Regions from separate parts of the uncultured Hymenobacter sp. genome, predicted to be linked through region 4. Evidence: riboswitches for the same ligand, from Rfam matches in the RefSeq annotation. Region 4 holds a riboswitch; each other region holds the start of a gene.
The links. A riboswitch is a leader RNA that binds a small molecule or an ion and turns the genes downstream of it on or off. The one in region 4 is predicted to bind S-adenosylmethionine.
Positions count from the first base shown of each region.

Region 1: another riboswitch for S-adenosylmethionine. It lies ahead of metH (methionine synthase); the one in region 4 lies ahead of ACFE7X_RS00550 (amino acid permease).
Region 2: another riboswitch for S-adenosylmethionine. It lies ahead of ACFE7X_RS03415 (RimK family alpha-L-glutamate ligase); the one in region 4 lies ahead of ACFE7X_RS00550 (amino acid permease).
Region 3: another riboswitch for S-adenosylmethionine. It lies ahead of ACFE7X_RS01750 (O-acetylhomoserine aminocarboxypropyltransferase/cysteine synthase family protein); the one in region 4 lies ahead of ACFE7X_RS00550 (amino acid permease).

Region 1 covers NZ_CAXTBM010000029.1:40,883-48,114, reverse strand. The annotation lists gene metF (methylenetetrahydrofolate reductase [NAD(P)H]) at 1-160, opposite strand, end outside; gene metH (methionine synthase) at 304-4,017, opposite strand; SAM riboswitch class I at 4,090-4,200, opposite strand; gene ACFE7X_RS13610 (M14 family metallopeptidase) at 4,506-7,217, opposite strand.
Region 2 covers NZ_CAXTBM010000005.1:74,024-81,255, reverse strand. The annotation lists gene ACFE7X_RS03435 (sugar MFS transporter) at 1-135, shown strand, start outside; gene ACFE7X_RS03430 (hypothetical protein) at 377-1,030, shown strand; tRNA gene ACFE7X_RS03425 (tRNA-Thr) at 1,125-1,197, shown strand; gene ACFE7X_RS03420 (LLM class flavin-dependent oxidoreductase) at 1,322-2,350, opposite strand; gene ACFE7X_RS03415 (RimK family alpha-L-glutamate ligase) at 2,350-3,354, opposite strand; SAM riboswitch class I at 3,838-3,949, opposite strand; gene ACFE7X_RS03410 (Y-family DNA polymerase) at 4,148-5,446, opposite strand; gene ACFE7X_RS03405 (LexA family protein) at 5,424-5,897, opposite strand; gene ACFE7X_RS03400 (hypothetical protein) at 6,112-6,636, opposite strand; gene ACFE7X_RS03395 (SDR family NAD(P)-dependent oxidoreductase) at 6,803-7,232, shown strand, end outside.
Region 3 covers NZ_CAXTBM010000002.1:202,217-209,448, reverse strand. The annotation lists gene dxs (1-deoxy-D-xylulose-5-phosphate synthase) at 1-1,548, opposite strand, end outside; gene ACFE7X_RS01765 (YbhN family protein) at 1,840-2,928, shown strand; gene ACFE7X_RS01760 (lipocalin family protein) at 3,024-3,431, opposite strand; gene ACFE7X_RS01755 (LysM peptidoglycan-binding domain-containing protein) at 3,670-3,969, shown strand; SAM riboswitch class I at 4,304-4,417, shown strand; gene ACFE7X_RS01750 (O-acetylhomoserine aminocarboxypropyltransferase/cysteine synthase family protein) at 4,790-6,178, shown strand; gene metX (homoserine O-acetyltransferase) at 6,480-7,232, shown strand, end outside.
Region 4 covers NZ_CAXTBM010000001.1:149,283-156,514, forward strand. The annotation lists gene ACFE7X_RS00540 (hypothetical protein) at 1-414, shown strand, start outside; gene ACFE7X_RS00545 (DHA2 family efflux MFS transporter permease subunit) at 436-2,058, shown strand; SAM riboswitch class I at 2,212-2,324, shown strand; gene ACFE7X_RS00550 (amino acid permease) at 2,668-4,116, shown strand; gene ACFE7X_RS00555 (TSUP family transporter) at 4,341-5,852, opposite strand; gene ACFE7X_RS00560 (NADPH-dependent assimilatory sulfite reductase hemoprotein subunit) at 5,979-7,232, opposite strand, start outside.

The DNA.
Region 1 (7,232 bases), on a different contig from region 4:
CGCGGTGGTAAGTCACGTCGATAAACGGCGGCTTGAACTCCATCAGCGGCTCGATATTGCTGAATAGGTTCTGGATATTCTCGCCTTTTTTCGGTGGCAGCACCTCGAACGAAAACAAGGTTTTACCGTTGGCGCGGGTTAAGTGTTCGGTTACTTTCATAGGGTGGGCACCACCCCGGCTCCTTTAGAAAAAGAGCCGGATGGTGAGGGTGTAGCTTAAGACTTAGCTCCGGCTAAGTGCAGTAGGATGTATTTGGTTCTGGCACCCCTTGCCCGGAGGGAAGGGATCAACAAGAAAAACTCTTACAGCGCAGTCACGGGCACTGCTGTTGGCTCGTAGTTCAAATTGGGCATCAGCCAGCGCTCTAGTTCGGGTAGCGGCATGTTTTTGCGCTGGGCAATATCAGCTACCTGATCTGCCCCTATCCGGCCCAAGCCGAAATAGCGTGAATCGGGATGCGCGTAATACAGGCCGCTAACCGACGAAGCCGGGTACATGGCCAAGTTTTCAGTGAGACTAATGCCGGTTTTGTTTTCAGCATCAAGCAGTTGGAAGAGCGTGATTTTCTCGGTGTGGTCGGGACAGCCGGGGTAGCCGGGCGCCGGACGCACCCCTTTGTACTTCTCTTGAATCAAGTCTTCGTTGGAGAGGTTTTCAGCGGGGTCGTAGCCCCAGAACTCTTCCCGCACCCGCTGGTGCAAGCGCTCAGCAAAGGCCTCGGCCAAGCGGTCGGCCAGGGCTTTCATCATGATGCTGGAATAGTCGTCGTGGTCGGCTTCAAACTGTTCCAGGTGCTTTTCGATGCCGATACCCGCCGTTACGGCAAAGCCCCCGATGTAGTCAGCCCGGCCGGTTTCCAGCGGCGCCACAAAATCGGAAAAAGCCAGGTTAGGCACCCCAGCAGCCTTCTCGCTTTGCTGACGCAGGGTGAAGAACTCGGTGGCTACTTCGGTGCGGCTGTCGTCCTTGAACACCTGAATGGTGTCGTAATCTACGGTGTTGGCGGGCCAGAAGCCGATAACTGCGCGGGCCGTGAGCAGCTTCTCGTCGATGATGCGCTTAAGCATGGCTTGCGCGTCGTTGAAGAGCTGGGTGGCAGCTTCGCCCACGTTCTCGTCGGTGAGGATGCGCGGGTAGCGGCCTTTTAGCTCCCAAGTCTGGAAGAAAGGCGTCCAGTCGATGTACGTGGCTAGTTCGGCTAAGTCGTAGTCTTCCAGTGCTTTGGCACCCAAGAAAGTAGGCTTGGCAATGGGCGTCGTTTCCCAGTTAGCCTTGAAGCCATTCTCGCGGGCATCCTCAATGGAAAGGTAGTTTTTGTCGCGCTGACGGCCGGCGTAGTCTTCCCGCAACTGGCGGTATTCGTCGTGCACCGTGCGGGCGTATTCGTCTTTGGCGGAACCAAGCAAGCCGGCTGCTACACCCACACTGCGCGAAGCGTCGTTGACGTGCACAATGGGCCCCGAATAGTTGGGCGCAATCTTTACGGCGGCGTGTAGCCGCGACGTAGTAGCACCACCGATTAGCAACGGCGTTTTCAAGCCACGCCGCTCCATTTCCTGCGCCACATACACCATCTCGTCAAGGCTGGGCGTAATCAGGCCGCTTAGCCCGATAACATCGACTTGCTGCTTCACGGCTTCGTCCAGAATCCGCTCTAGCGGTACCATCACGCCCAAGTCCACAATGTCGAAATTGTTGCAGGCCAGCACCACCCCCACAATGTTTTTGCCGATGTCGTGCACGTCCCCTTTCACGGTGGCTAGCAGAATCTTGCCAGCCGTTTGGCGTTCCTGCCCGCGCTTGTCGGCCAGCAGATACGGCTCCAAGTAAGCTACGGCCTTCTTCATCACCCGCGCTGATTTTACCACCTGGGGCAGGAACATTTTGCCGGCGCCAAACAGGTCGCCCACCACATTCATGCCGGCCATCAGCGGACCTTCAATCACCTCCAACGGGCGGCTAACTTGCTGCCGCACTTCCTCGGTGTCCTGGTCGATGAACTCGGTGATACCACGCACCAAGGCGTGCTGTAGACGTTCCTGTACCGGCAAGCTGCGCCAGGCATCGGCTACTACTTCCACTTTGTCCTTCTGCTTTACCGTTTCGGCAAAGTCCACGAGGCGCTCCGTAGCATCGGGGCGGCGGTTGAGCAGCACGTCCTCACAGAGTTCAAGTAGGTCTTTAGGAACTTCATCGTACACGCCCAATTGGCTCGGGTTCACGATGCCCATATCGAGGCCGGCCCGGATGGCGTGGTAGAGGAACGCCGAGTGCATGGCTTCGCGCACGACGTCGTTGCCGCGGTACGAGAAACTGATGTTGCTGACGCCACCGCTGGTGAGGGCACCGGGCAGGTTCTGCTTGATCCAGCGGACGGCCTCGATGAAGTCCAGCGCGTAGTTGCGGTGTTCTTCCATACCGGTGCCTACGGTCAGGATATTCGGGTCGAAGATGATGTCCTCGGCCGGGAAACCGACTTCGTTTACCAGAATGTCGTAGCTGCGCTGGCAGATTTCAATACGCTTCTCATACGAGTCGGCCTGGCCGTTCTCATCGAAGGCCATGACCACCATAGCGGCGCCGTACTGGCGCACCGTGCGGGCGCGCTCTTTGAACACTTCCTCGCCTTCCTTCAGCGAAATCGAGTTGACAATGCTCTTGCCTTGCACGCACTTCAGGCCGGCTTCGAGCACACTCCACTTCGAGGAGTCTATCATCACCGGCACCCGCGAAATATCGGGCTCGGAGGCAATCAGGTTCAGGAAGGTGGTCATGGCCTGCTCGGAGTCCAGCATGCCTTCGTCCATGTTTACATCAATAATCTGAGCGCCGCCTTCTACTTGGTCGCGGGCCACTTGCAGGGCCTGCTCATAGGCGCCGGTCCGGATGAGGCGGGCAAACGCGCGGCTACCCGTCACGTTGCACCGCTCGCCCACGTTCACGAATAGGCTTTGCTCGGTGATGCCGAACGGCTCCAAGCCACTTAGGCGCGTGGCGGGCGTTACCTCCGGCAACGGCCGCGGCTCGTACTTGTCGGCCAGTTTGGCTAGTTCGGCAATGTGCTGCGGCGTGGTACCGCAGCAGCCACCCACCACCGTTACGAGGCGGTCGGAGAGGTAGCCTTCCACGACGCCTGCAAACTCCTGCGCCGACTCGTCGTAGCCGCCGAAAGCGTTGGGCAGGCCCGCATTGGGGTAAGCGGAAATATGCACGTCGGCAATGCGGCTTAGCTCTTTCACGTACACCTTGAGCTGGTCGGCTCCGAGGGCGCAGTTTAAACCCACGCTTAGCAGCGGCAAGTGGCGGATCGAGTTCCAGAAAGCTTCCACCGTCTGCCCCGACAGGGTACGGCCGGAAGCGTCGGTAATCGTTCCCGAAATCATGACGGGCACCACCCGGCCGCCTTCATCGAAGAATTTCTGCACTGCGTAAAGGGCCGCCTTGGCGTTGAGCGTATCGAAGATGGTTTCGATGAGCAAAGCATCGGAACCGCCATCAATGAGGCCGCGAACCTGCTCGTGGTAGGCCGTAGCCAACTCGTCGAACGTCACGGCCCGGAAACCGGGGCGGTTGACGTCGGGCGAAAGAGAGGCCGTGCGGTTGGTTGGTCCTACGGCGCCGGCTACGAAGCGAGGCTTGGCGGGGGTTTGCGCTGTAAACTCGTCGGCTGCTTCTTTGGCCAGGCGCGCCGATTCATAGTTCAGCTCATACACAATGTCTTCGAGCCCGTAGTCGGCCTGCGCAATGGTGGTACCACTGAACGTGTTGGTTTCCACCATGTCGGCTCCAGCCGCGAAATACTCGGCATGAATACCCTTGATGATATCGGGCCGGGTGAGGCTGAGCAGGTCGTTGTTGCCCCGCAGAGGCTTGGGGTGATTGGCAAAGCGGGTGCCCCGAAAGTCGGCCTCTTCCAGCGGATGCCGCTGAATCATGGTGCCCATGGCTCCGTCGAGCACAAGTACACGCTGTTGAAGGATGGCGTAAAGCGGGGAGTCGGGACAGTGCGTTTTCATAGGTTTCTCTTTACAGAATGCCGTCGTTGAACCAGCTCATCCAGAAAGAGAAAACTGCGGGCGCAGGTTCCGTACTTATCTTCTTTCGCCGCAGAAATAGGACGAAATGGGAGTTGGCACCTTGTTTTACTCAGGTTGCCAAGACGTCGTAGGGCCCAGTCCCTCGGTCTTTCTGGATAAGTGACTCAGCAAAGGTACTAGCCAAGTTGTCAGAAAGCAACAAGCCGACCTATGAGGATAGGTCGGCTTGTTTAAAATTCGGGCAGCGCTTTTCAAGAATTCAAGGAATAACGAATTAGCTTATCGGAATGCCCTTTAATCTTTCTTCACGCAGTTGGGAACGGACTTACCGTCTTTCTTTTTCATTTCATCCTTTTCGTATCCTTTCCAGCGAGGATCTTTACTTTTCGGAGGCTACTTTCTTCTTGGTCCTAATGTTTTCCGATTAAGTGAATACGACAGATTGGCCTACGTCCTGGGTTATCCGGCTACTCCTCGCTCGCTGGGGGTGGGCTGGCCCGCATCAGTTGCCCAAAGAATATGCTGTTGAGAAACAGCTTGTTGGTGCCGTACCAGAAAGCACGAAAGTTGGGATTATCCACCAGGGAAATAATTCGGCCGGCCCCCACGTCGGTAATATCCACTGCGGCGGTGCTGCGCAGCTTCAGCTCGTTGGCTTTGGAAATAAAGCCACTGGCCAGCGGACGGGCAGTATACATGAGTGGGTTGGAGTAGGGACCAGCGGAACGCTCCATAAAGACGGTATGGTCCCGGAACAGAAACACATCGGGACTGTCGTAGCCGTAGCCAAGCGGGTGCGTTAGGTCAAGGCGGGCGTGGAAGATGGCCCCCGTAATTTCCTGGGCGCTGGCCGTGTTGCGCATCCCCACGTACGGTCGTTGCGGCAACGGGCTAGCAGGTGCCGCCGGCGCGACTACAGCCCGGCCCGGCCTAGGCAAAACCGATGGAGCAGCGGTAGCGCTGGCCGGGGCAGTTGGGCTGGCGGCGCCGAGCACAGGCGCCGTTTCTGGGGCAGGCGGCGTGGGGGCCGGACTAGTAGCCTTGAACTTACTGGTTGATAAGCCGTTGTCGGCTAGCCATTTGGCGCCGCGGCCCAGTGCCAACAGGGTGTTGCCGCGCTGCACCCAGGCCCGCAACTTTTCGCGGGCCGCGGCCGATATCCCGGCATACGTGCCGTCGGAAGCCACCAGCACGGTGTAGCGGTCCAGGTTCACCCGGTCCAGGGTTTCAGGAGCTACTAGGCTGGGCGTCATGCCGAAGCGGTTATCCAGCAGGTGCCAGGCTTCGCCCACGTCGGTAGGACTCACGCCGGGCCCGGCCAGCAGCATAATTTCCGGCTTTTTCAGAGTTACCAAGTTCACGCTGCCCAGCTTCAGCCCCTGCGTCGACAAGCCCGTGGTGATGCCCACCACGTCGAGGCCGTTGGCTACGGCAACCTGCTGCATGAGGGTGTAGAGCGTATCGGCGGACATGGTTTGCAAACCCACCGGCACTAGAATGCTGCCGTAATCCATCTTCCGCTCTCCTACGTAAAAAGGTTCAGTCGCCACTTTCACGGTCAGCTTGCGGGCTAGCAGCGTGTTCAGCGCGCGCGGGGCGTAGTAGCCGTGCCAGCTGAAGGCGTAGGCATACGCGGACTTGTCGCCGAGCACCTGGCCCGTGGGGAAACTTACGCTGTCGAGGCGCGCACCCAGCAGCCGGCCCGCCGACGCCTTGGTTACGGCGGCCATGTTTAGGCCGAAGGCCCGGGGCAGCGTCCAGGCCGAGATGTCGTAGAAAATGCTGTCCTGAAACGTGCTGCGCTCCTCAAACATGGCCTGAATCAGGCGAAACTGCGGTTGGTCGGTGGGCACCACGTAGGCATTGGCGGGGCTGAAGGTGTAGCCGTTGAGCTTAATGGGCGTTTGGGGGCGGTACACCGCAATCTGGTGCTGCCGGATAATGCGGGCCAGCTCGTAGGCGCGGGCCGGGTCTTGGTCGGTCCCGAACAGATAGGCCCGCACGTTCTGGCCGCGGGCTTCGCGGACCGCCTTCTGGTAGAATTCGCGCTGGTAGTTCAACAAGTCTACCCGCAAGGCCTGCACCGCCTCAATAGACGACAACGTGGTAGCCACTTGGTTGCGGATGGTGAAAGGAAAGCGCAACACGCCATTCACGCTCTCCTGGGCGTGCCCGCGCGAACTGGCCTGCTCAAACAAAATGCCTACCGCGCCGTTCACGTCGGGGTAGGTCGAGCCCTTACCGTAATAGAAGTCGTCGTAGTTTTCCTCGGTGAAGTAGAGGGAGCCCATCTTGTCCAGCGCTTTGGCATGGTAAGCCCCGATTTTCTGGGTAAGCTCGAAGTTGCGGACCGGGGTGAGCGGATGCTTGCGCGAGGGTACGCCGGGCTGGAAAAAGAACGTGGAATTCGTGCCCATTTCGTGGTGGTCGGTGAGCAGGTTGGGTTTCCAGTCGTGAAACTGCCGGAGCCGGCCGCGCGACTCGGGGTGCTGGAGGGGCAGCCAGTCGCGGTTCAGGTCAAACCAGTAGTGATTGAATCGGCCGCCGGGCCAGACCTCGTTCTGCTCCAGATTGGCGGGGTCGGTTACCAGATTTGCGCTGCGGCGCGCGTTCACCCAGCCCGAGTGGCGGGTCAGGCCATCGGGGTTGATGCTAGGGTCAACCAATATCACCGTGTTGCGCAGCACTTCCTCGATGGCCGGGCCCTGCGCGGCGGCTAGGTAATACACCGCTAACAGCGAAGCGTTGCTGCCGCTGGGCTCGTTGCCGTGGACGCTGTAGCCCATCCAGAACACGGCCGGCATCTTACTCACGTCCAGCTGGTTGGAAACGGCAGGATCGGTTAATTTGTGGTGCTCAGCTTTGATCTGAGCGATGTTGCGTTGGTTTTCCGGGGCCGTAATAGTGAGCAGCAGCAACGGCCGGTGCTCGTGGGTGCGGGCGTATTCGGTAATACTGACCCGGTCAGAAGCCGCGTCTACGGCCCGCAGATAGGCTAGCAACTGGTCGTGGCTGATGTGCCATTCGCCCACCTCGTAGCCCAGCACGGCGGCCGGCGTCGGAATAGCGGGGTTGTAGGCTATAGCTTGGGGCAGGAAATAAGCCAGATTTGATTTGGTCTGGGCCTGGCCCGCGAGGGTTACCACAAACGCTAGCAACAAAGCGTAGTATTTCTTCATAAAACCAGTGAGTTT
Region 2 (7,232 bases), on a different contig from region 4:
GCCCTGGTGCCCTTGCTGTTTGGCTTCATTGCCGACAACAGCGGTTTGCGGCTGGCTATGCTGCTGCCAATTGTGTGCTATCTGTACGTGATGTGGTACGGTTTGCGCGGCAGCCGCCGTGCAGCCACGGTCTAAGTTAAGCTTCCTTGTCTGGAAGAAAGAATCCTGCCCAACAACCATCAAATATGCTTGGTATCGTGTCGGCAATTGGCCCGGTGGCTTCCTTGGTTGTAGCCATCGGGCCAATGTGATTCTAGAGGTTGCCAGTAGCTAAACCAAGTGGTTGTGTGGGCTTGCCCCGTCTTTTTTGCGTTGCTTTTTAGTATCTTATAGTCAGCTAGTAAGATATAGATACACACTTATTGCTTTCAAGAGTATGCTTGCTGACACAACGCTTCGCTTGCTGACTATTGCAACGGTTAGCTTGTGGTTTGACGGCAGGGCAACGGCCCAACGCCTGGTTCCCGGCTACGTTATTTTAATTGCCGGCGACAGTCTACCAGGAGCTATCCGCCTCAGTTCACCCATTGAGCAGCAACGAGAAGTGAAATTTGTGCCCTTGGCAGCCAATCAACTGCTTAAGTTTTCTCCCGAAAAGGTTCGTGCTTACGGCTACATGAGCGCAAAAGACACCGTGCGCTATGTAGCTTGTCCGGTGCAACTCGGCTACCCGGTTGTTTACCGCACCAAAGTTGCAGGCCAAGACAACACTTTCATTGAAAAGACTACCAACGACACCGTATGGCTGCTACTAAAGCAAGTTATGGCCGGTCCGGTACAGCTGTATGAGCGCTACGACAGCCACAATGGAGCACCTTCGTTGCGTCAATATTTTCTGCGCAAAGGCCATAACCTGCCCGTCAACACCTATTGGTGGAATTTCCCGAAAGATGCCGCAGTGTTTTTCAAGGACCATTCAGCCCTGACGGCCCAACTCCAAACCAAGCACTACCACGCCCGCGACTTGAAAACGGTGGTTCATATGTACAACAAATGGCAATTGGCGACCACGAAGCCGATTGTACAGTGAAAGTAAGGTCTTGAAAAATTTGTTTTTAAGACGTAGTCGTTTTTCAAATCCTGTCTATCTTTGCTTCCCCTAACGGAAACGCCCGCCGGGAAATGCCTCTTTAGCTCAGTTGGTAGAGCAGCTCATTCGTAATGAGCAGGTCGTTGGTTCGAGTCCAATAAGAGGCTCACTTATATATACAAAACCCCGAAAAGCCCTTTCTTACGCAGGGCTTTCCGGGGTTTTGCTTTTACACTGAATCCTAAGCTATTGCGAGGCAGACCTGTATCTGCCCCGCAATTCGCCCAAGTCTTATGAAGCCAGGACTTGAATTACGGCTTCCGAGAAGCGTTCCATTTCTTCGAGCTGCGGACTGCACTGCAACAAGAACAAGTCTACGCCTACCGCTTCGAAGGCGGCAATGCGCTCGGCTACTTGGTCGGGCGTGCCCGTCAGGCCAGAGCGTAGGCCGCGGTTCGATACCGAGTAGTCTTGCAAGGAAACCTGGTTTTCGAGCTGCGTGCCGGCTAGCCACTGCTGATAGTTTTTGTAGCCGGCGGCCGAGCCTTGCACGTTGGTGATACGGTCCAGTTCCTTTTTCACTTCCTGCTCGGTGTTGCGCACAATGGAGTAAGCGGCCACCCCGAATTTCATGCGTGGCAAGCCCAGCTTTTCGCGCCGTTCACTCAGGTCCTGGATGCGGCGGCCGATGGCCTCGGGCTCGTCGCCGTGCATTACGTAGCCGTCGCACTGGGCAGCAATCAGGTTTTTAGCGGCTTCCGATTCGCCACCGGCGTAAATAAACGGCCGCGGGCGCGACACCGGCTTGGGCTGCAAAATGGAGTCGGTTACCTTGTAGAACTTGCCTTCGAAGGTGAAGTGGTCCTGCTTCCAAAGGTTGTCCACTACGTGCAACCATTCGGCGGTGCGGGCATATCGGTCGTCGTGCTGCTCGAAGTGCACGCCGTACTTCTTGGCCTCGTCCTGCCACCACGACGATACCACGTTCAACGACAGCCGGCCGCCGCTGATGTGGTCGATGTTGGCGGCCTGCTTGGCCAGCAAAGCCGGCGAGTGAAAAGTAGGCCGCACAGCCACCATCAACTCGATTTTCTTGGTGACGGCGGCCAAGGCGGCAGCCGTGCTCCAGGCATCCAGCGAAGGAGCTTCCTCGCCTTTGATATCGTTGAGGTTCAGCTCGGCGATGAGCGAGAGGTCGTACCCGAGGTCCTCACTGCGCTGAGCCAGCGTTTTGACGTAGTCCCAATCGGCGCGCATGTTTTCGTCTTCGACGTTGCGCAGCCACCCGCCGAAGACGGGCATCCAATATCCGTATCTCATTATACTACAGCCGTTTCGATTTGCGATTCATTCACAGCTTGCGGAGCAGCAACAGGAAGTTGAGTTACCAAGTAATCTACGAAGCGGGCGTAGGGGTCGAAACCCACCACATTCACGGCATCGGCCACGAAGTTGGACAGCGCGTTGATGTCGTAAAACAGTACGTCGCCGTTGCGGTCGTCGATGAGGTACTCGATACCACCCACGTCGATTTTAGCGGCGGCCACAATGCGCTCCACGGCCTCAATTACGTCGGCCGGGGGCGTGAAGGCTTCCACTTGGATGCCTTTTTTGGGCGCTTCGGTGAGGCAAAATTCGGCGGACTGCTCTTCGGGAATCTGGCAGATTTCAGCGGGGCATAGGTTGAAGCTTTCGCCGGTGGTGTACACCTTCATGGCGTACAGAAACTTACCGTTCAGGGTTTCTACCCGGTGAATGTTGCCGCCGCGGGGCGTCACATACTCCTGCACCAACGCCGTTTGGTCGATGCCAAGGTCGATTTGACCGGCTTCTACGGCCGCCTGCACGCCTTTCAGCGTATCGAAGCGAATAATGCCCGCCCCGCTGCCGCCAATATTCACCTTCACCACAATCGGAAATTGCAGCTGCTGAGCTGCATCGGCGATGCGCGAGGCATGATTCACCACAAACGATTTAGGGTATTTCAGGCCTAAAGAAGCAAACAGCGAGAGTTGACGGGCTTTGTTGGTTTCGATGCTGGTAGCCACCGAGCCATTGATGATGCGCGTGCCAATCCGCTCTAGGTGGGTAGCAAAACCCGCCGTGTGGAAAATACCCTGGCCGTGGCCGCGCAAGTAAGCCGAAGAGCTCATGCGGTTTACTACCAGCGCGTAGCGGCTTTCGGTTTCCGAGGGGTTGAAAAGGTGATGAGCGGCGTCAATCTTTTCGTAGGGCAGCCCACGGCGGTCTAGCTCGGCAAACAGCGGTTTGAACCATTCGGGGTGCTCGTAGTAGATGCCAATCGGCTTGGTTGAGGCAGGCATGAGAAAAAGAGGGTTATAAAAGACCAGAAAATCGAGAGAACAGCGCGAGGCAGTGAAGTCGCGCAAACAACAGAACTATGAGGAAGAGGGTTGCACCAGAAACAACAACGTATTATCGACTTATACGGGAGTAAATTATTTAACCTGCTTTGCAAGCCAAATCAACTCGAGTTTCTAGCCCGCCAACTAGGAAGTGGAAGCATGTCATGTTGCGGCGTTAGAGTTAGTAGGCGGTCTGCCACCGCTACGCAGTCAGAAAGCAATGAAACTCTAAAACCCAAAAACCTGAGGTTGCCCTGCGGCAGAGGTATTAACCAGGTTAACAGAAAGTGGCTGACGCAAGGGCGTTCCTTCGCTTTTAGCTACCCAGGACCGCCCACCTATGAATAGCTCAGCAACACGTGCTGCAACAACACCCATGCTGTAAAGCAGAAAAGGTAGCGGAAGAGGCGGCGGTGTTGATGAAGCGTTTCACGGCAACTTGTTTTATAGGGTCAGGACTTGGCTGCGCTGACCTTCGGTTGGCACCGTTCCAGATGATCTGGGGGTTGCCGGCGTTTCGTCGAGCTTGTCTCTCCACGCCTCTGTATAAAAACAATTCTTTTGCTTGAAGAATTGATGCCGCAAAGGTAAAGCGGCACTCACTGAAAATGCAAACCAGACTATACTCGCTAGCAATTCGCACCCAAGCACGGCACGCGGCTGCGTGCGTTGCTGTTTGATCGGTCCCATGCTAAGCTTAAGGTTAGATGGAAACACCATAGAAACACTGAATCCACTGCGAAATCTGCCTTTACCCTATTTCCCATAGCTCGCTCCAGGACGTGGTGCGGGCGGGGCTGCATAAGCGCTTGTGCCCGAGCCACGGCGCGGGCTCTCCTTTCGGAACTACCGCCGTGGCTACCTGAACGCAGTTTTGGCCGAAGCGGCGGTTGAGTTGGTCGAGCTTGCGCATAAGAGCGGCCGACTGCGGGCGCTGCACTTCGGGTAGCGGCTCGAAAAGGCTGAGCTGCGGCTGACCGTGCCCTTCCAGGCCATCGAGGATTACGCCGGCTTTCTTGTAGGCCAGCCCCGGTTGCCAAAGCTGCCCGAGCAAGGTGCGGGCAGCGCGCACCAAGTCACTGGTGTTGCTGGTAGCGGACGGTAGCGTGATTTGGGCGGAATGGGTATACGGCGGGGGCGTCGGGCCAAACCGGTTTTGGCCGATAAAAACGGTTAAAATATACGTTGCCGAACCCTGCGCGCGCAGCTTCTCGGCGGCCCGGGAAGTGAAAGCTGCTACGGCCCCGAGCAGATCGTCGAACTTGGATAAGGGCCGGCCGAAACTACGGGTACAGGCAATGCTTTTTCGCGCCAGCGTACCGTCTTCGCTCGGGTGTAGTTGGTGGCAGGGTTTCCCTTGCAGTTCCCGCACCAAGCGGGCACCTACTACCCCACCCATGTGCTTGCGGGCCCAGGCTTCCGAGCAGCAAGCCAAATCGGCGGCCGTCATCAAACCCATGGCGCGCAGCTTTTGACCGTATTGGCGGCCAACGCCCCACACCTCCTCAACCGGCATCTGCCCGAGCGCCCACCATTGCCGCTCCTCGGAATCAAGAGCCAATACGCCTTTGCAGGTAGCGTTTGTTTTCGCTAAGTAGTTGGCGAGCTTGGCTAAGGTTTTGGTAGGTGCAATACCAATGCACGTAGGAATATGGGTCCGCTTGTGAACTTGCTGCCGGATTTTCTGCGCGAATACCTCCAGATTTTTCTGGCAGAGTTCCATGTTGTGCAGCCCCAAAAAGGCCTCATCAATCGAGTATATTTCTATCTCGGGTACCACCGACGCCAGGTAGCTCATCACCCGATAACTCATGTCGCCGTATAGGGGGTAGTTCGAGGAAAACACCTGCACTTGGTGCTGCTTGATAAGCTGGCGAACCTGAAAGTAGGGCGTGCCCATCTTTATTCCCAACGCCTTGGCTTCGGTAGAGCGCGAGACTACGCAACCATCGTTGTTGGAAAGAACTACTACCGGTACGGTGGCCAAATGGGGCTGAAAAGCCCGCTCGCAGCTCACGTAGAAGTTGTTACAGTCGACGAGTGCGAACATGGTCGTGGAGCTTGCCGCTGATGAGTTCGGTGATGACGTGCGTGACTACTCCCCAAATTTGCGCTTGCTCCGGGACGGTGATCTTCAGCGGCTCGTAATCAGGGTTGTCGGGAACGAGCCAGTAGAACCCGTCTCGCTTTTCCAAGCGCTTCACCGTAAACTCGCCCTCCACGGCAGCCACTACCACGTTGCCAAGCTGTGGCTTCAAAGCGCAGTCAACGGCCATCAGGGCGCCGTCGGGAATATGGGAAGGCGGACCGTCCATGCTGTTGCCTTTGACGCGCGCCAGGTACGTGCAGTCAGGATGCGGCAGCAGAATCGTGTTCAAGTCGATTCGTTGATGGCTGTGGTTGTTGTCGGCCGGGCTCGGAAAGCCAGCAGGCACGGGGGTGTCGCACTCAATGAGCCAAACTGGGTGACGAGCAATGTCAAGAATGTCAACGATGCACATATTACAAGGATTGATGCTCACAAATAACGAGCTTTTACTAATTATGTTGGTAATATGACAATAAAATTAGCTTGTACAAGATAATCAGAGCTTCAAACTATCCTTTGCGTTTCACTGAGCAGCCCTCTACCCCAACGAAAAGCCCCGCCAGTCTCAGACTAACGGGGCTTTTACTTAGTTGCTGGTAATTTACAGCAGCCAGTTGAATGAGAGCTTAGAAGCCGTTTTCAGTGCCACTGCTGTACGTGCCATATTCGGCACCATGGCCAGTGTCGTGCAGGCCATTTGTAGCGCCGCGGTACACTGAGTCACTGCTAGCATCCCATTTCGTTGCCTTGCTGCTCTTTGGGTTGTAAGGCGCGTAGACGCTGGAAGAAGACTTGCTTTTCTTGCCGCGCAAAGCCAGCCACCCTATGCTACCTACGAGCAGGGCACCGGCTGCCACTTTCTGCGTGGTGGAAAGACCATTTACTTGCGCTACCGCTTTGTTACCTAAATCTATCAGTGACTGGGGCAGCTGATTTACGTTCTTCATCAGTTCCTCCTGATTCAGCCACGACTTGCGTTGCGTACCCTCGGGCTGGCTGCTTTCCGCCGTCGAGGCCGAGGCCTCGGGCTGGCTGGTGGTGGTGGCGAAGGAGTCATCGCCGGCGGCTCCTAGCGCAGCAGCAGTATCGGTGAGGTTATCGTTGGCAGAAAGGGAAGTAGCGTCGAGATTTGCTTGATTTTGCTTAGCCATGATCTAAAGGGAAAAGTAAAACGAATGTGAAAGGCCCGCTGGTCAGCGGTTTTCGTGCGTGATTATTCGTTGAAACAGCGGTTTGGGTTGCGGTTTATACCATATGATTTTCGTAGAGCCTTTCTCACAACCTTGCCATGGTTGAAGCAGTAAACCTAACAGAAGGATAAGCTCTAAACCCCTCTCAACCATATCACACGACCCTAATCTTTCTGTTGCACTTATTACGGGAGCCGCCAACGGTATCGGCCAAGAACTTGCCCATCTGTTTGCCAAAGACCAGTATCAATTGGTATTGGTTGACCAAGACACGGCCGGCCTAAGCAAGTTTGCTGAGCACCTGCGCAGTGTGCACAACCTCGAACCTACGCTCATCACCCAGGACCTCAGCCACGACGGAGCCGCTCAGCGCGTCTACGACCAAGTAACGGCCCAGGGCATTGCGGTGGATATTCTAGTGAATGATGCTGGATTCGGGGAGTACGGCCCGTACCTAGAATCCGACGTCGCCCGCAACCGTGCCGTTATTCACACCAACATCGTTGCCTTGTCAGAGCTAACGTACCTGTTCGGGCGCGACATGGTAGGGCGCAGCA
Region 3 (7,232 bases), on a different contig from region 4:
CGCCACGCCTTCACCCTCGCGCACTACGCGGCCTTTGCCTACCGTGATTTTGCGTAGTGGCTTGCGCCATTCCGGCATCACGCCCTCGCCCCGCGGGTAGCGGATACTGAACGGCCCGGCATTTTCGGGCAGCGTAGCCGTGTACATCAGGTTGCGCAGTTCCTCTTCGTTCATCGGGGCCGAAACCACCATGTTCGGGACGCAGCGCATGTAGGCTAAGTCGTAGCAGCCGTGGTGGGTGGGGCCGTCGGCACCGGCGAAACCGGCGCGGTCGAGGCAGAACACCACATGCAGGTTTTGCAGCGCCACGTCGTGCAGCACTTGGTCGTAGGCGCGCTGCATGAACGACGAGTAGATGTTGCAGAACGGGATGAGGCCCTGCGTAGCCATACCGGCCGAGAAGGTCACGGCGTGCTGCTCGGCAATGCCTACGTCGAAGGCGCGCTTGGGCATGGCGGCCATCATCAGGTTCAACGACGAACCCGATGGCATAGCCGGCGTCACGCCCATGATTTTATCGTTCTGTTCGGCCAGCTCGATCATAGTGTGCCCGAATACGTCCTGGTACTTAGGCGGCTGTGGCGTCGAATAGGTTTTCTTGCTGATTTCGCCCGTTACCTTGTCGAACAGGCCAGGAGCGTGCCATAGCGTTTGGTCTTTTTCGGCCAAGGCGTAACCTTTGCCCTTTACCGTCACACAATGCAGGATTTTGGGGCCCGGGATGCTTTTCAGGTCGTTGAGGATGGTAGCCAAATGCTGCACATCATGGCCATCAACCGGCCCGAAATAGCGGAACTTCAGCGCTTCAAACAGATTGCTTTGCTTAAGCAGCGTTGCCTTCATGGCCGACTCCACTTTGCGGGCAATCTGCTGCGGATTCGGACCAAACTTCGAGAGCTTACCCAACACGTTCCACAACTCGTCGCGCACTTTATTGTAGGTGCGGGACGTGGTAATGTCGGTAAGGTATTCCTTGAGCGCCCCCACGTTGGGATCAATGCTCATGCAGTTATCGTTGAGAATAACCAGCAAGTTGGAATTGGTAACGCCCGCGTGGTTGAGCGCCTCGAAAGCCATACCAGCTGTCATGGCCCCATCACCGATGACGGCAATGTGTTGCCGGTCGAACTCCCCTTTGTAGTCCGACGCTACGGCCATGCCGAGCGCGGCGCCAATACTGGTGCTGCTGTGGCCTACCCCGAAAGCATCGTACTCGCTTTCCTTGCGCTTCGGGAAGCCCGACATGCCGTTGTAGCGGCGGTTGGTCGGGAACCGGTCGCGGCGGCCCGTCAGAATCTTGTGGCCGTAGGCTTGGTGCCCTACATCCCACACGAGCTGGTCGTGGGGCGTGTCGAACACATAGTGCAGCGCCACTGTCAGTTCCACTACGCCCAACGAAGCCCCGAAGTGCCCCCCGTATATCGAAACCGTATCAATAATGAACTGACGTAGCTCCTGGCTCAGTTGAACCAACTGGTCGTGACTGAGCTTTTTCAGGTCGTCGGGCGAGTCTATGGCCGCCAGCAATTCACCGGGTTCGACAATCATGTATAAAGGAAGCAGATGGGATAAGGCAACAGCCGACTGCCGAAAAGGTTACTGTACCTCACGGCCGCCCGCTGCGTACGACACCCAAAGTTACGGGTTTTCTGTTCGGGCGGTTCAGCTGAAAGTTGGTTTATGAACCGGCGCTTCCCCACAATTAGCAAGCCAAAACAACAGTTGCCGCGGTGGCAACGGGCAGAAGTAGCAGGTCTAAATCGTTCTTAATTAACGCTTCTTTAACGCCCTACCCTGCCAGAATGCCTACTTTTGATTTACGATACCTGCGCATCCCTCATGCCCCATACCTCTGTCGATCAACAAACTGAAGATCAGCAATTACTGGACAAGCTCCGCCCTTCGCGCATTGTCTTGCCGGTGCTGATTGGGCTTAGTGTCGTCGGTTTTATGTTCTGGCGCAGCTATAAGCCCGGCGACTTAGCGCCCCTCACCCACGCCAAACCATTCTGGCTTTTCCTGATGGTGGCCGTGCTCCTGGCCCGCGACGCGGGCTACGTTTACCGCATCCGCTACCTCACCCAAAAGGTGCTTTCCTGGCGCGCCTCCCTCGACGTTATCATGATTTGGGAGTTCTCGTCTTGCGTGTTGCCCTCGGCCGTAGGCGGCACCGCCGTTGCGCCGCTGCTCCTGCACAAGGAAGGTATTTCGCTCGGCAAATCAGTGGCCTACATCATGGCCACCGCCATGCTCGACAACCTCTATTATGTGCTGGCGGTGCCGCTGGTCGTGCTCATCGGGGGCGACGCGCTGTATCCGCATGAGGCATTGCAGGGCGGCTTGGTGGCCACATTGCGCATCGGCTTTATTGCTAGCTACGTGTTCGTGACCATCTACGCGCTACTCATGCTCTACGCCATCTTCATCAACCCACGGTCGGTGAAGCGGCTGCTGGTGCGGCTATTTTCGATGCGTGGGCTGCGGCGGCTGCGCGGCAAAGCCTACAAGATGGGCAACGAACTGGTGCTGGCTTCCGCCGAGCTACGCGGCAACGGCTGGGGCTATTGGCTGCGGGCATCCCTTAGTACCGCCTTCGTCTGGACGGCCCGCTACCTGGTAATTGGCTGCTTGATTTCGGCCTTCATTGACGTCAGCTGGCCGGAATTCTGGCTGATTTTCGGCCGCAACCTCACCTATAAAGTTATTTTGCTGATTGCCATTACGCCCGGCGGCGCCGGTATTGCAGAAGGGGCGTTTCCTACCTTCTTCGGCAAGTTCATCGGCACTCCCACCATGACCAACTTCATGGTGCTGCTCTACCGCCTCGTGACCTACTATCTGTACCTGATACTAGGCGCCGTGTTTCTACCCCGCTGGATAGCCCGGATATTTGGTCCGCGCAAAGCGGCCGCCGTTATGCATTCGTAAGTCCTTTACGTCAACCGCCACGCACAAAAAAGTCCTTCTACCATGGTAGAAGGACTTTTTTGTTGTTAATGCAGTTCTAATTGCTGCACCTTTTGCTATTCTTTTTCGAGGCGCAGTTCGGCACCCTCAGGGCTCCTCAAGGTTAACTTATCATCCGTGAGTGTTACCACATCGAAGGAGTTACTTTGGGAGGCACCGTCGGGAGTCATGGCGATTTTTTTGCCGGCTTGGTCGAAAGTGTATTTGCCGTTTACAGCCCCCGCTGAAGAAGTCATATTGTATTGTCCGTTGGCGAAGAACGTGATGCGGTCATCTTCTTGCGCGTCGGTTTGCTTCACTTTGTCACCGGTAGCATCCAGCTCTTTATCTGTTTTCCAGATCTTGCTTTCGGCGCCGTACAACATGTTAACACCTTCTACTTTGCCTTCTTTGCTGCCGCAAGCAGAAGTGAATACTACCAGCAGCATTAGCAGGCTGGCTACATAACGAAAGGGAGAGGCCATCGTTTTCATGAGATGTGCAAATTGGTTGAAAGTGGGAGAGAGTACGATACCGCTCGTGCCAGGCCCAAGCGATACTGCGCTTCTTACGACGGGCTTCCGTAAGATGTTCAGCTCCTCTACTGTTGACTTTCGGAAGCTGAACTTCTTACCAGCTTCAGCGTATGATGCCTGACACCGTGGCCATCAATTGCATGAAGATGAGCTGCGTTCTGCTTTCACCTTAAACCAACGCACGACCATGGGATTATTTGATTTTCTCTCGAACGAAGGCGAAAAAAAGCCTGTAGAACCCGCTGCTAAGCCTGCTACCGGCGGTGCTACCGACTTCTTTGGCAATCCTGCTCAACAAACGCAGCCCGCAGCCGCACAAGGCCAGAGCTACACCGTTGTAAGTGGCGATTCGCTATCCAAAATCGCCAAGAACCACTACGGCGACGCCGCTAAGTGGCACCAAATCTACGATGCCAACAAGGCTACCATCGGCGCCAACCCCGACCATATCGAGGTAGGTCAAGTTTTGACCCTGCCACAGATCTAGGAAAAATTCTCTTAGAAATATTATAAAAGCCGCTCTGTAGTAGGAGAGGCTTTTTTTATGCCGCAAACCCAGACAAGCAATGCAGTGAATAAGGCTTTCGGAAGATCGGAAAGCAGAAAACTCGTCTATTGCAGATTGTCTACGCCTCACGAAAAGCAAGCTTATCGCCCTGATAATCAGCGATATTTAATACAAATAGATATAAATTTGGAGATAACAAATACAGCGAAAAAGAAAACAAAAAATATTTTTCGATTGTATTGCGAATATTAAATCCGGTTTTACATTTGCATCACCAACCCGGTACTCCCCGCTTACGGTGGGACAGTTTTCAGATTTATACAGAAGTGGCGAGAGAACAGGCTCCGTGACCCACTGGCAACCTTCGTTGAAGCGAAAGGTGCCAATTCCTGCCCGTTCCGACATTCATCGGCGGGAGAGATAAGTTGAGTACCATGAAAAACAACCTAGATTCCGCTTTTCTTTTCCTATCCGCTTGGCTCGCTTCAACGCGTGCTGGTTCGCTGATGGGTTTTCGTGTTTCGACTGTTGCCATTTCGGCCGCTCGAATGCGAATGCGCCGCTGTTGTAGCGCCCACTGTTGCTGTTGTTAACCACCTGACGGTTCCTGGCACCCTCCTCGCCCCTTAATGCCACTCAGTAGCACTGGTACGCCTTCGGCACCTGCGCTGCGTTCTGCCACCCCTGCGCCACTGCGCTTCGGTTGGGGAAGAGCACCCCCGCCACAATTATTTGTGGTTCATTTTCAGCTAGATACACTCTCTTTCTTCCTACATACACTTCTTAAATCAGTCGAATCATGTCTGCTCCAACCCATCATTTCGAGACGCTGCAACTTCACGCTGGTCAAGTGCCCGACCCCACTACCGGCTCACGCGCTGTTCCAATTCATCAGACCACTTCCTACGTGTTCAAGAACGCCGAGCACGGCGCCAACTTGTTTGCTTTAAAGGAGTTCGGCAACATTTATACGCGGCTGATGAACCCGACTACCGACGTGTTCGAGCAGCGTATTGCGGCCCTCGAAGGTGGCGTAGCAGCATTGGCCGTGTCGTCGGGGCAGGCGGCGCAGTTTATTGCCCTCAACAACATTTTGCAGGCCGGCGACAATTTCGTGAGTACGGCCCATTTGTATGGCGGCACTTACAACCAGTTCAAGGTAGCTTTCAAGCGCTTAGGCATTGAAGCCCGCTTCGCTGATGGCGACAAGCCAGAGAGCTTCGAGCCATTGATTGACGAGAAAACCAAGGCTATCTACCTGGAAACCATTGGCAACCCGAGCTTCAGCATTCCCGATTTCGAAAAGATTGCCGCTATTGCCGAGAAGCACGACTTGCCACTTATCGTTGACAACACGTTTGGCGCGGGTGGTTACCTGTTCCGGCCGCTAGAGCACGGGGCGCACATCGTAGTGGAATCGGCGACGAAGTGGATTGGCGGCCACGGCACTAGTATTGGCGGCGTGATTGTGGATGGTGGCAAGTACGACTTCGGCAACGGCAAGTTTCCGCAGTTCACGGAGCCGAGCGAAGGCTACCACGGCTTGATTTTCAATGATGTATTCGGCATAGGTGGCCCATTCGGCAACATCGCCTTTATTATCCGGGCCCGGGTAGAGGGCTTGCGCGACTTCGGTTCTTCGCAGAGCCCCTTCAACTCCTTCTTGCTGCTGCAAGGCCTCGAAACCCTAAGCTTGCGGGTGGAGCGCACCGTAGAAAACGCTTTGCGCGTAGCTACTTGGCTGGAACAGCACCCGCAAGTGGAAGCCGTAAATTATCCGGGCTTGAAGAGCAGCCCTTACAACGCACTGGCGCAGAAATACCTGAAGCGCGGGGCCGGCGGGGTTCTCACGTTCGCCATTAAAGGCAGCAAAGACACGGCCACTCAATTCATCGATAACCTGAAGCTGGTTAGCCATTTGGCCAACGTAGGCGACGCCAAAACGCTGATCATTCAGCCTTCGGCTACCACGCACCAGCAGCTATCAGAAGTGGAGCAGCGTGCCGCCGGCGTGACGCCTACGCTGCTGCGCCTCTCCGTGGGCATCGAGCATTTCGAAGACATTCAGGCCGACTTGCAGCAGGCATTTGACGCCGTACGCGACGCTGCACCTTTGCAGTCCGAGGCAACAAGTGGCGACGCACTGCCCGAGCAGGAAGTGGAACACGCTGCCGTGCTGGAAGTATAGGGAGAGGAACCAGCCCGGCCGGTCGTGAGAGGGGCGGCCGGGCTCTTCCAGCAAGCGCAGCACGTGGGTGGGGAAGCGGTTTTTTTGTGAGAGAGGGAGCCGCTATTCCTATCCCACACTAGCACGGGTTGAGCTGGTTTACTGGCTCAGCCCGTTGGCTGTTTGTAGCGGGGTATCAAATGTATAGCGCAAAACGAGCCACTTGATACTTGATAGAACAGAATGCCCGAGCAAGCTGGCGTCCGCGAAGCCGCCGCCTGAGAGATAGCAGTCATCTCTCATTACTTCATTACCAAACAAAATGCCTGAAAACCAAAGCTTACATCTGCCCGAATCTTTGACGCTGGAAAGCGGCCAAGAACTCGCGGGCGTGGAAGTAGCTTATTGCACTTTTGGCACGCTGAACGCCACCGGCGACAACGTGGTGTGGGTGTGCCACGCCCTCACGGCCAACGCCGATGTACTTAGCTGGTGGCCGGGCCTGTTCGGAACAGAGTGTCATTTCGACCCGGCCGACTGGTTTGTGGTGTGCGCCAACGTGCTTGGTTCTTGTTACGGCTCCACAAGCCCTCTTTCACTGGCTCCCGAAACCGGTGCTCCCCGCTATCAGCAGTTTCCGCTGCTTACCATCCGCGACTTGGTGGCGGCCCACGAAGCGTTGCGCCAACACTTAGGCTTAACGCAGATTCACACGCTGATTGGTGGCTCTCTGGGTGGCCAACAGGCATTGGAATGGGCTATTCAGCAGCCAACTGTGTTCGAGAACTTGGTGTTGCTGGCTACCAATGCGCAACATTCGCCTTGGGGTATTGCTTTCAATGAGGCGCAGCGGCTCGCTATTTTCGCCGACTCCACTTACCACCAAGCAACGCCTGACGGCGGAACAGCTGGTTTGCGGGCTGCCCGGGCCATAGCGCTGCTTAGCTACCGCAGCTACGGTGCCTACGGCGAAACCCAAGCAGAACCGACTGACGATAAAACAGACGACTTCCGCGCCAGCGCTTACCAGCAATACCAAGGCGACAAACTTGTGGCTCGCTTCAACGCCTACACC
Region 4 (7,232 bases):
CTCGATCAAAGCCGAATCTACCTGATTGTACATCGGCCTGAAGGCCCCGTGGAGTTTCAGTATGCCGTGGTGGCTGAAGCCCGCATCGAAACCGTCACGCCCTACATCCATTGCTGGTTCGAGGAAAACGAGCTAGCCGCTAAAGCCGCCGATGCCGCCGGCCAGAAAGCAGCGGAAGACGACCAGGAAGAGCCAGAACAGGACGATGCGGCGGAAGGGGAGGACGGGGAAAAAGACGAAAAGAAAGACGACAAAAAGCCTGCCCGCACTAAAACTATCGAGCTACTTAGCACCTGGGCGGAAGGGCGCGAAATCGAGAGTGTAACGCGTGCGGAAATCCTGGCCGATTTCACCACCCACTACAAGGAAGCCGTGACGCAGCTACGCACGCACTTGCACACCACGCCGCAGTAGAGCGGCCCGAATTTTCAGCTGATGAGCCAGACCAAAACCTTGAAAAAGCCTGCGGGCAGCGTTGCCGCTAGCCACGGGGACAACCTGAAGTGGCTAATTGCGGTGACGGTGGCCATGGCAACCTTCATGGAAGTGCTGGATGATACCAGTGTATCGGTGGCACTATCGCAGATTGGGGGCAACCTAAGCGCCGCCGAAGACGAGGTAACGTGGGTGGTAACGGCCCAACTGGTGTCGAAGGCGGTGGTGCTACCGGTGGCCGGGTTTCTGGCTACGGTGGTGGGGCGCAAGCGCCTGTTCTCGATTTGTTTGCTGGCTTATGGTGCTACTTCGCTGCTGTGCGGCTTGTCGCCGACCATTGGGTTTCTGGTGTTTATGCGGGTGATACAGGGGCTGAGTGGCGGCATGCTTTCGCCCATGGCCCAGGCCATCCTCACCGATACGTTTCCGCCGGCGCAGCGCGGGCTGGCTTTTGCGGCCTATGGGGTGGCAACGGTGGTAGCGCCCACCGTAGGCCCCACGCTAGGCGGCTACCTCGTAGACAATGCCAGCTGGAACTGGGTGTTTTTCGTGAACGTGCCCGTGGCCATCGTAACGGCTTTTCTGGTGTCGATTCTAGTGAAAGATCCGCCGGCGCTGGTGAAAGAGAAAGCCGCCAAATGGGCTGGCGGGCTGAACGTGGACTATGTCGGGCTGGGTTTGCTGGCGGTAGGACTCAGCGCGCTACAATACGTATTGAGCCGGGGCGAGCGGGAAGAATGGTTCAGCTCGGGCGCCATCACAGTGTTGGCTGGGGTAGCGGCCATAGCTTTAGTAGCTGGAGTGATCTGGGAATGGCGTTCCAAAGACCCGGTCATTGACTTGAAACTGCTCAAGCACCGCAATTTCGCGGCGGCCGTGCTGGTTATGTTTTCCGTGGGCGCCGTGTTGTTTAGCAGTTCTACGCAGTTGCCCTTGTTTCTACAGAATCTGCTGGGGTACACGGCCATAAAGAGTGGCTTAGCCATTTCGCCGGGTGGGGCGGCAGTGCTCTTACTTATGCCCGTGGTGGGTGTGCTGGCCTCGAAGGTGCAAGCCCGCTGGATGATTCTGCTGGGGTTGATTATCAGTACGTTCGCGCTTTTCAATTATGCCGGTGTGCTTAGCTCCGATATCGACTTTGCGAGCGTGGCCAAGGCCCGGGTGTTTCAAAGCGTGGGATTGGCTTTCCTCTTCGTGCCGATTAGTGTGGCGGCCTACGTCGGGATAGCCAAAAACAAAACCAACCAGGCCGCAACCCTTATCAACCTAGCGCAGTCGTTGGGTGGTAGCTTCGGTATTGCCGCCATCACCACCCTGATTGCCCGCCGGGCGCAGTTCCACCAAAGCCGTATTATCGACAGCCTCACCTTCTCTAATCCCAACTACGAAGCGGGACTGCAAAACCTAGCTTCCACCCAAGCCGCCGCTGGAGGCAGCCTGGCCGAAGCAACCGAACGCGCTCAAGCTACCATTTACGGCGCCGTGCAGTTGCAAGCCAACATCTTGTCCTACATCGATTCCTTCTACTTGCTAGGGTTTGCCTGTTTGTTGTCAATACCCCTCGTGTTCCTGATGCGCGCCAACAAGCCTGGCCAAGATGGGCAGACGGAAGCGGCCGGGTAGGGGTTATTCAAAATCTATTTCGTGTTTGTTGGCTAGCGTTAGCTTGCTGGAGCAGTGCCGCCGCCGATTATTCTCAACTATAACTACGCATTTGGGAATGCGCGAAGGCCGGCCTTACCTTTGCGGCACCAATTCTTTACCGACGAAGGATTGTTTTTATACAGAGGCGCTGAGAGACAGGCTCCAAGACGCGCCGGCAACCCCCGCACCCCGCGGAACGGTGCCAACCGATGGTCAGCAGATTCACTGCCTGACGACTATATAAAAACAAGTTACCGTGCCTCACTCACTAAATACCCCGCTTTCTGTTGTTGCTGTTTCATTCGCCGGGCCTGCGGGCCGGGAGTGGGCTTGTTGTGGCGGGGGGTGTTGTTGCTGCTGAGCGGTAGATAACTGTGGCCATGGTGCCAGAGCTTGCCTTTGTGGAGGCGTAAAGCAGTAGCCAGCTACTACCTGCCCCCATTTTCATTGTTTCTTTTACTGGTCAGGGCCTAGCTGGCGGCGTATATCCGGGCGCTTTCCTGCGCTTACACTACCAGCTGCTTAGCGCATCCCCTAGGCTTTATTCAACGGGTAAACGCGGTATAGCGCGTGCCTACACAACTTTCTATGCTCAAAAAATCACTGGAGCTGCTGCGGTTAGAAGCTGCCGAAACGGGTTCCCACACACTGAAACGAAGCTTGAACGGCTTCAACCTGATTACGATTGGTATCGGGGTAATTATTGGGGCGGGCCTGTTCTCGCTCACCGGCATTGCCGCCGCCAACAACACCGGCCCGGCCGTTACACTCTCGTTTGTGGTGGCCGCTATTGGCTGCGCGTTTTCGGCCCTTTGCTACGCCGAGTTTGCTTCCATGGTGCCGGTTTCGGGGTCCGCCTATACCTACGCCTACGCTACAATGGGTGAGCTGTTTGCCTGGATAATCGGGTGGGATTTGGTGCTCGAATACTCGGTTGGGGCGGCCACGGTGGCTATTAGCTGGTCGCAATACCTAGTGAAGTTCCTGAGCAAGTACAACCTGCACATTCCGGCGCAGCTGGTGATGTCGCCTTTCGAAACGGCCACGTTGGCCGACGGTACGGCGGTGCATGGCTTCGTGAACGTGCCGGCCATGCTGATCGTGCTGGCTATAACGGCCATTATCATTCGGGGCACGTCGGGTTCGGCGTGGTTTAATGCGCTGGTGGTCACGCTGAAAGTGGCGGTGGTGCTGGTGTTTATTGCCTTGGGTTGGCAGTACATCGATCCGGCCAACTACCAGCCGTACATCCCGGAGAATACCGGCACGTTCGGGGAGTTTGGCCTGAGCGGGATTTTGCGCGGGGCGGGCGTTATCTTCTTCGTGTTTATTGGCTTCGACATTGTGGCCACTATGGCGCAGGAAACCAAGAATCCGCAGCGCAACATGCCCATTGGCATCATCGGCTCCCTGCTGATTTGCACGGTGCTGTTCGTACTCTTCGGGCACGTCATGACGGGTTTGGCCAACTACACCGAGTTCAAAAACAGCGCGGCGCCCGTGGCCATTGCCATCGAAAAAACCCCGTATGCCTGGCTGTCAGCCGCCGTTATTCTGGCTATTATCATCGGCTACACCTCGGTTATTCTGGTGGATTTGCTGGGGCAGAGCCGGGTGTTTTTCTCGATGGCCAAGGATGGTCTGCTGCCGCCGGTCTTCGGGCGCATTCACCCCACGTTCCGCACGCCGCTGCAATCCAATCTGCTGCTGGGCTTGTTTATTGCCCTGTTTGCAGGCTTCGTGCCAATTTCAGTGGTCGGTGAAATGACCAGCATTGGAACGCTGTTGGCCTTTGTGATGGTGTGCTTGGGCATTCTTATTATGCGCAAAAAAGAGCCGAACGCGCCGCGCGGTTTTCGTACGCCGTGGGTGCCCGTGGTGCCCATTCTCGGTATCCTTACTTGCCTGGTGATGATGGTATCGTTGCCGTGGGAAACGTGGTTGCGGCTGGCCGTTTGGCTGGCTATCGGCTTGGCTATTTACTACGGCTACGGCAAGAAGCACAGTAAGCTCCGACAGGAGCAGAATAGAGCATAAGCGCCAGCTTGTATAGCTTAGTACCATAACAACGCCCCGGTCCTCTAAGGCCGGGGCGTTGTCTTTACTCGTCACAAAGTACAGCGCAGAAACTGTCTGGTTGTAGAGACGCGACACTTCGCGTCTCGGCGTTGCTGAGGTTGTTCAACGCCGAGACGCGAAGTGTCGCGTCTCTACATTGTTCTTGCGGCCAGATAGTTTGTAACTCTACGTTTCCGTCTTACCTACATAAACACCTTTCGCAGCGCCCATAAGCTCCAGACTATCACCATTAAACCCACGCCCACGAACATCCCACGCACCGGAATGCGGCCGGCGAGGCGGGCAGCCAGGGGTGAGGCGGCCACGCCGCCCACAATCAGGCCCAAAATAATCTGCCAGTGCGAAATGCCCAGCGTAGCAAAGAACGTGACAGCGCTGGCAAACGTGACGAAGAACTCGGTGACACTCACCGACCCAATGACGTACTGCGGCGTGCGGCCGCCGGCAATGAGCGTGCTCGTCACGAGGGGCCCCCAGCCGCCGCCGCCAAACGAATCCAGAAAGCCGCCGGCTGCCGCCAGTATCCCTAGCTTCTTGTGCTTTTTGCGCGCGCCAGGTTTCGAGAAAGCCTTGGAAATGATGCGGATACCCAATAGCAGCAGGTACACCGCCAAGAAAGGCTTCACGTAGCGCGCATATTCCTCGCCGAACGTGGCCAACAAATAAGCGCCCGTAACAGCGCCCAAAATGCCCGGAATGAGTAGAACTTTGAACAGCTTTTTGTTGACGTTGCCGAAGCGGTAGTGATGGTAGCCGGAAGCGCCGCTGGCAAACATTTCGGCGGTGTGAATACTAGCGCTGACCGCGGCCGGTGAGATGTTCAAGCTCATCAAGCTAATTGCCGTCACCACGCCGTAGCCCATGCCGAGCAGTCCATCAATGAGTTGAGCGCCAAAACCGATGGCCACAAAAATGTAGAACGTATCGGCGTTGCTCGCTACTTCCCAGGCCTGCTGCCAAGTGACGTAGTAAGAAATAATATTGAGAACAATAATGCCCATAAACGCCAGCAGCGACATCGTCGCTCGCCGCCGCCACATGGCCGCCGCCGGCGACTCGTAGGCGGGCCCGCCGGTTAACTCGGCCGTCACGGCGTTCAGGGAGCGGACTTTGTGGGCAAAGTCGCCGCCTACTTTCTCCCGAATCGAGGACATGCGTTGCAGCACGTCGTTCAGCTCGTCGGGTAGGGCCGAGGATAGCATTTCGCGCAGCCGCTTGGCAATGGTCGGCGACTTACCGTTGGTGCTGATAGCAATTTTGAGGTCGCCTTTCTGCACGATAGAGCCTAGGTAAAAGTCGCAGGCGTCGGGCGTATCGGCCACGTTGCAAAGCAGCCGCTGCCGGGTAGCATCGGCCTTGACGGTCAAATTCAAGGCTTTATCGTCGGTGGCTACGACAACTAAATCGTGGCCCACAAGGTCGGTAATCTGGTAGGGGCCTTCACGCAACTGCACGGCTGGGTGGCGGGCGGCTAGCTCCCGCAACTCGGGCAGAAAGCGGGTAGCTACCACCGTCACGGCGGCGGCCGGACTGTTGTTCAGAATGGCCGCCAACTTCTCTAAGCCCACGTTGCCGCCCCCTACCAGCAGCACATGCAACTGCTCCAGCTTCAGAAAAATGGGAAACAGCCGGTTCTCGCCAGTTGGGGGCGGCTCGGACCGCGGCTGCGGAAGGTTATTATCAGAAAGAGGCATGGATGGTGTTTTGGAAGGCTAGGGTATTTGCTGGAAAGCGCCGCTGCGAGAGTGGGGGCAGTTATATGAAAAAAGAACATCGTGCTGAGTGGAGTCGAGACACAACGTTCTTTCTCGTATATATCATTACTGATGGAAGTCGAGTCCGTGCGTGGTGGCTTGCACGTAACCCCGGCGGATAGTGAAATCTCCAAACCGCTCCAAAGGCTGGCGGTTCGCGGCGTAGTCGGCAAAAATGGGTGCTAGTTCCTGCACAATACCGTCTTCATCCAGCATTTCTTTGTAGAGCTTGTTGAGCCGGTCACCGTTGAAGGCGGCCCCCAAATACAAGTTATAACGACCTACGGAACGGCCCACTAGCCCAATTTCACCTAAGTAAGGACGGGCGCAGCCATTGGGACAACCTGTAACTCGCAGCAAGATATCATCTTGGGTTAAATTATAGGTTTTCATACTTTCCTCCAATCGGGTAAGTAATTGGGGAAGATAGCGCTCGGCCTCCGCAAATGCTAACGAGCAGGTGTTCAACGCTACGCACGCCAACGCCCCGCGCCGTAGCCCCGACAGGTCGTTGCCGGCTACCACCACGCCGTGCTCCGCGAGCAACGCCTGAACGCTGAGGCGGTGGGCGGGCGCGACGTTGGCCAGAATCAGGTTTTGGTTGCCGGTGAGGCGGAAGTCGCCGGTATGGAAGCCGGCAATTTCGCGCAGCGCAGTTTTCAGGGTGTGGCCGGGTCGGTCGGCCACGCGGCCGCCTTCCACAAATAGCGTGAGGTGCTGCCCGCCATCGGGGCCGGTCGTCCACCCGAAGGCGTCGCCGGAGCTTTTGAACTCGTAGGCGCGGGCGGGTGCCAACTCATAGCCCAGCCGCTGGTTCAGTTCTTCCTGAAACACGTCGAGCCCCACCCGGTCAAGGGTGTACTTCAACCGCGAAAACTTGCGGTTTTCGCGGTTGCCCCAGTCGCGCTGAATGGTTACCACTTTCTCGCAGAGGTCCACTACTTGGTCGGCGGGCACAAACCCGATGACGTCGGCCAGGCGCGGGTAGGTATCGAGCATACCGAAGGTCATGCCCATGCCGCCCCCAATGGCCACGTTGAAGCCGAGCAACTTTCCTTTTTCCTCGATGGCAATCAGGCCGAGGTCGTTGGCGAAGATGTCGGTGTCGTTGTGCGGCGGGACGGCCAGCGCAATTTTGAACTTGCGCGGCAGGTAGGTTTTGCCATAAATCGGCTCGGCATCTTCCTCACCCTCGTTGGGCGCGCTGATGTGCTGCTGTTCCCCGTCCAGCCACAACTCCCAGTACGCCGACGAGCGCGGCGTGAGGTGGGCACTGATGCGGCGCGACAATTCATACACCTGCCCATGCACCTCGGATTG